DNA from 2 places in the Paenibacillus sp. FSL R7-0340 genome. Region 1 is predicted to be linked to the other one. Evidence: predicted binding sites of a transcription regulator. Region 1 holds the regulator's gene; the other holds the start of a gene.

What was found. Region 1 encodes Rex, which represses fermentation and respiration genes when NADH is low (regulators of the CRP and FNR family bind a similar motif). Its sites were predicted from a motif close to TTGTGAAATATTTCACAA; they were not measured.
Region 2: the regulator Rex is predicted to act here: its motif matches at 1,562-1,579, upstream of adhE (bifunctional acetaldehyde-CoA/alcohol dehydrogenase).

The regions. Positions count from the first base shown of each region.
Region 1 covers NZ_JBBOBY010000001.1:2,686,182-2,689,377, forward strand. Annotated here, with positions in the region: gene dinG (ATP-dependent DNA helicase DinG) at 1-812, shown strand, start outside; gene MKX59_RS11915 (redox-sensing transcriptional repressor Rex) at 857-1,510, shown strand; gene MKX59_RS11920 (amidohydrolase) at 1,497-2,798, shown strand; gene MKX59_RS11925 (cell wall elongation regulator TseB-like domain-containing protein) at 2,836-3,196, shown strand, end outside.
Region 2 covers NZ_JBBOBY010000001.1:2,525,339-2,528,534, forward strand. Annotated here, with positions in the region: gene MKX59_RS11085 (DODA-type extradiol aromatic ring-opening family dioxygenase) at 1-540, shown strand, start outside; gene MKX59_RS11090 (Crp/Fnr family transcriptional regulator) at 680-1,396, opposite strand; gene adhE (bifunctional acetaldehyde-CoA/alcohol dehydrogenase) at 1,655-3,196, shown strand, end outside.

The DNA.
Region 1 (3,196 bases):
AAAGAAGCATTATTCTGACGTCTGCTACCTTATCGGTAGATAAGTCGTTTCAGTACATGATCGATCAGCTCGGCTTGCAGGAGGCCGCAGATCAAGAGCGGCTGATGACTTCGCAGCTCCCGTCACCCTTTAATTACAGGGATCAGGTGTTGCTGGTCATTCCACGGGATTTCCCAAGCGTGAAGGGCAGTGTAGGAGATGCACACTTTGTAGATATGCTCGTTAGCTCTCTAGGAGCGACTGCTCAGGCGACGCGGGGGAGAATGCTCGTTCTGTTTACTTCCTATCGGATGCTCCGGCAAGTGTATGAGCCGCTCAAAGAGGCCTTAGCATCCAGCGAAATTACTGTGCTGGGACAAGGTGTGGACAGTGGGAGTCGCAGCAAGCTAACCCGCCGTTTTCAGGAAGCCAAAGCTTCTGTATTGCTGGGAACCAGCAGCTTCTGGGAAGGCGTCGATATTCCAGGAAAGGCTCTGACTTGTCTGGCCATTGTTCGCTTGCCGTTTCAACCGCCGAATCACCCGTTGCTGGAGGCAAAAAGCGAGCTGCTTCAGCAGCAGAAGAAGAATCCATTTATGAAGCTGTCTGTACCACAAGCGGTCATTCGCTTCAAACAGGGATTTGGTCGGTTAGTACGTACAGCGAGCGACCACGGGGTCGTTATCGTTTACGATACGCGTGTGATCGAATCCTATTACGGAAAGCACTTTTTGTACTCGTTACCGGGACCAAAAATGGAGCATATGCCATCGGAGCAAATGGTGCCCCGCATCGCCGAATGGCTCCAATCCGCCCCGGAGACAGAGGCATAACGGACGGACACTAAGTATGTTCGTTACAATTAGGGGGAGCAAGTATGAAATCAGATAAAATTTCAGAGGCTGTCGTACGGAGGTTACCCGTATATTTACGTTATCTGAATGCACTTCACAAACGGGAGGTGGCTACGGTCTCTTCTCAAGAGTTGGGACAGAGGCTAGATTTGAACCCGGCCCAAATCCGTAAAGATCTCGCCTATTTTGGAGATTTTGGTCGGAAGGGTATCGGTTATGATGTTTCTTATCTAATTGAGAAAATACGCCATATCCTGAAAATCGACCAGCAAATTAATGTCGTATTGGTCGGTGCGGGTAATCTGGGGCAAGCCCTTTCGAATTATAACGCTTATTTAAAAGACAATATGAAGATTGTAGCAGTATTTGATGCGTTTCCAGATAAGGTAGGGACCAAGATCAATACATTGGTCGTTCAACCGATGGATGAACTGGAAGCCACTGTGAGAGAAAAAAACATTCGAATCGGGATTATTACCGTACCTGATTTTGAAGCACAGCACGTGGCTGACAGGCTTATTGAGAGCGGAATTGGAGCGATCCTGAACTTTGCACCGACTACTCTCAAGGCACCGGCCAACATTCGGATTCATGCCACAGACTTTACAACTGATTTGCTTAGCCTCGCTTATTATTTGGAGGACGGAAAGGAAGAAACACAATATGACAGTGAATAAATGGATGATTAAAAACGGCTCTTTTGCCGTAAATGGATCAGAAGCTGGGGTAGTCCATGGTTTTATGATTGTGGAGGATAGCCGCATTACTTACATTGGCGAGACTTTGCCTGCGGGTGAGGAAGAGACGGAAGCGATTGATGGTAAAGGGTTATTGTTTTTACCTGGTCTGATTAATACTCATGGTCATGCGGCGATGTCTCTGCTGCGTGGGCATGGAGATGACTTGGCACTTCAAGTATGGCTTCAGGAAAAAATGTGGCCTATGGAAGCCAAGTTTACATCTACCGACGTGTACTGGGGTACGTCCTTGTCTGTGCTGGAAATGCTGAAAGGTGGAACAACGACCTTCCTGGACATGTACGATCATATGGATGAGGTGGCTCGTGTAGCTGAAGAGTCAGGTATTCGTGCAAGTCTGATGCGTGGAGCAATTGGACTATGCTCGGAAGAAGAACAGCGAATCAAGCTGGCTGAGGCCGTGACTTTTGCACGTAACTGGCATGGTAAAGCAGACGGGCGTATTACAACGATGATGTCTCCGCACGCGCCATACACATGTCCACCTGCGTTTATTGAAAAATTCGTACAAGCAGCGCATGATCTGGACTTGCCACTGCATACGCACATGTCTGAGACGATCGCCGAAGTGGAGCAAAACGTACGCGACTACGGTTTGCGTCCAGTTGCACATTTGGATAAGCTTGGCTTTTTCTCCCGTCCTTCGCTTGTTGCCCATGGCGTTCATTTGAACGACGAAGAAATAGCTTTACTGGCTGAACGTGGTGTAGCGGTTTCGCACAATCCGGGTAGCAACTTGAAGCTGGCAAGTGGTGTGGCAAGAGTGCCTGAATTGCTGCGTGCAGGGGTTACTGTTTCTCTCGGAACGGATGGTCCTGCCAGCAATAATAACCTGGATATGTTCGAGGAAATGCGTCTGGCGGCACTTATTCACAAGGGTGTATCCGGTGACCCTACGGCAGTTCCTGCAAGTGAAGCGCTGCGTCTGGCAACAGAATACGGTGCAAAGTCGATTGGTTTAAAAGAAGTAGGAGCGTTGGCAGCAGGCAACAAGGCTGACTTTATCGCGTTGGATCTGAATCAGGCACATTTCTTGCCGCGTACAGATCTTATTTCCCATGCGGTATACTCTGCAAGCGCCAAGGACGTGGCTCATGTGTGGGTAGACGGTCGCCAGGTTGTGAAAAACGGCGAATGCCTGACTATGGACGAGGAACGTATCAAACATGAGGCACAAGCCGCCTTTGAAGGGCTGCTGTCGCGCTAATTTAGGTGTCACATCCCCTTAGAGAGGAAGCACGGGTTTGAAAAATAAGAAAAAGTGGATAGCGGTCGCCATTTTGGCCGTGATACTGATCCTGATCAGCATTTTCTGGTATTATTCCTATGTTACTCAAGACCAGGTGGCTGAGGAAAATGCCGCTATCATTAAGGCCAAGCAATCAGGTGGTCTGGTTAGCACGACTCAAACATGGAAGTCTGTGTGGGATCAGGTATATTGGGTGGTTCAAGGGAAAAATGCACAGAATGAAAATATAATGGTGTGGGTTCCTTTTCAAAAAGTGGAAGGAAAACCTAACATACCTGCCGCAGATAATAGCGGTGTTCACACCGAGTTGCTGAAGAACGGAGTCGATGAGCAAAAAATGACGGCAATAATTCAGC
Region 2 (3,196 bases), 160 kb from region 1:
CCAGCACATGGTTCTGTGGAACTGGCCAATAAGCTGGAAAAATTATATGAACAAAAGGGCATTGACGTACAAACTGACCGGGTGAGGGGACTGGATCATGGATCCTGGACATTGTTGCATCGTATGTATCCTGAGGCAGACATTCCGGTAGTTCAGATCTCAGTAAATCCATATCTTTCGCCCAAAGCACAATATGCCATTGGTGAAGTGCTGCGTGGACTGGGAGAACAAGATATTCTGGTCATTGGCAGTGGAGTGACTGTTCATAATCTGCGTATCGTCAAATGGGGGGAAACGAAAACAGAACCTTGGGCTATAGATTTTGATGATTGGATTATTGAAAAAGTGCAAAGTAGAGATATAGAGGCTTTGGATCACTATGAAAGCGAAGCACCGTATGCTCGCCAGGCCGTACCAAGAGCAGAGCACTTTGTACCGTTGTTTATTGCAATGGGGAGTGGCAATCCTGCAAACAAAGCCAAGGTCATCCATAGAAGCTATGAGATGGGGAATTTAAGTTATCTATGCTTACAGTTTTAAAAAGTGTGTTGCCAGAAGAAGGACTATTGTTAAAATGCTTCGCAACTGCTTCTGTATAAGTAGAGGAGTGGAAATAAATTAGGGAGTGTTATAAGCTATAATGGCTTATAACACTCCCTTTTACGTAAAAAACGATTTATTATATGCGGCAAATCTCACGAGGGCACAATTCACAATGACATACGCCTTGCAGCATTTCCAAATCCTTGACAACAATCATGCCATTATCATATTCAACTGCATTTTTCTTACGTAGATCACTAAGCATCCGGTTTACGCTTTCCCGAGTCGCACCGATCATATTTGATAAGTCAGTATGAGTAATTTTTTTATGAATCAGGATATGTTCGCCGTGAGGCTCACCATAGGTATTGCATAGACGGATGAGTGTTGAACATAAAGCGCCAGGCTTGCCGTACATCATCAAATCGCGGAACTTAGTCTGAGTAATGCGATGATGCGAACCCATCCATTTCATAAAGTCAATCGCAAAATCACAATGCTGGCAAATAAGTAGCTCCAGATCTGTATGATCGATTACGCCAATATCACTGTCTTCCAGAACCTCAGCAGAAAAGGAATGCTTAGTACCGAAAAATGGATCGGCTTGACCAACAAGATCGCCGCTTTGATACATATATAGAATAAGTTCCTTACCCTCATCCGTTGTTTTGGTTACTTTCACGCGTCCGCGCTTAATATAAAACAGCTTATCCGCTGTATCTCCTTCCCAGAACAGATGCGAGCTTTCTGGCATAACTCGATCTTTCATCATCACTTGCAACCGGTTGAAGCTGGCCTCCGAGAAGCAACAGGTGTTGCCGCGGGCTTCCATTACATTTGTAGGGTTTCTCATCGTCCATTTCCCCTTTGTATCCTATGTTTTTTATCTGCAACTTGATCAATTCAAATTCATTATATACCTGCGCAATGCGTTTTTGGGGCAAGAAGAGGGGGTAAAAGTGGCAGAATTCCAAACTTTGTGATTTAATTCACTTCATAAAATAAAATTTTAAATAGATTGTGAAAAAAATCACAATATATCTTGAAAAGCTGTGTTACGATCAGTGCGTGAACAAGAGATAGTACACGAGATAACAGGAGGATGAGGGAAATGGCTGTTAAAAACGAGGTTATCCAAAAAGAGCAAAGCGCAGAGCAGTATATTCAAACGCTGATTGACCGGGGGAACCGGGCACAGCAAGCTTTCATGAGTATGAATCAGGAACAGATTGACGAAATCGTACAAGCTATGGCACTCGCAGGGATGGATAAACACATGTACCTGGCGAAGTTGGCTGTTGAAGAAACAGGACGCGGTGTGTACGAGGACAAAATCACCAAAAACATGTTTGCAACAGAATATGTCTATCATAGTATCAAAAATGAAAAAACCGTCGGTGTCATTGAAGACAATGATTTTGACAGTTTTCAAAAGATAGCAGAGCCAGTCGGCATTATCATGGGGATCACTCCAGTGACAAACCCGACTTCGACTACGATGTTCAAAGCGTTGATTGCCATTAAAACACGTAACCCAATCATTTTCGGTTTCCATCCATCTGCTCAATCGTGTAGTGCGGAAGCAGCCCGCGTCTTGCTCGAAGCAGCCGTCAAACATGGTGCTCCAGCTGATTGTATTCAATGGATTGAAGCTCCATCGATGGATAAGACAAATTCACTCATGAATCACCCGGATGTGGCTCTGATTCTGGCAACTGGTGGATCAGGCATGGTTAAGGCGGCATATAGCTGCGGTAAACCTGCTCTGGGTGTAGGCCCAGGTAACGTGCCTTGCTTTATTGAAAAAACAGCAGACATCAAGCAGGCCGTGAACGATCTTATCCTCTCTAAATCTTTTGACAACGGTATGATTTGTGCTTCCGAGCAAGCGGTTATTATCGAAGAGCCAATCTTCGAACAAGTGAAAAAATTGATGATCGCTAACGGCTGCTATTTTGTAAATAAAGAAGAAGCAGCTAAGCTCACTCAAGGAGCTATGAATGTCGAGAAATGTGCAGTGAACCCAGCAATCGTCGGGCAGTCTGCTGTGAAAATTGCTGAAATGAGTGGTATCACAGTACCAGCAGGAACTAAAATTTTGGTCGCTGAGATTGAAGGGGTAGGAACAAAATTCCCATTGTCTGCGGAAAAATTGAGTCCTGTATTGGCTTGCTATAAAGTGAAAAATGCGGAACAAGGTATTCAACGCGCTGCTGAAGTCGTGGAATTCGGGGGCATGGGCCACTCGTCCGCTATTCATTCGAACGATGAGGACGTTATCGCTCGCTTCGCAAACCGTCTGCAAACAGGACGTATCATTGTAAATGCACCTTCCACACATGGTGCGATTGGCGACATTTACAACACCAACCTTCCTTCGTTGACACTCGGTTGCGGTTCGTACGGTCGTAACTCGACTTCGTCGAACGTATCGGCAGTCAATTTGATTAATGTGAAAAGGGTGGCGAAACGGACGGTGAATATGCAATGGTTCAAAGTACCTTCCAAAATCTATTTTGAAAAAAATTCGACACAGTATCTTGCTAAAATGCCTGATATCACACGTGTAGCCATTATCACGGACCCTATGATGGTAAAACTGGGATATGTGGATCGTGTTATTCATTATCTGCATCAACGCCAAACACCGGTA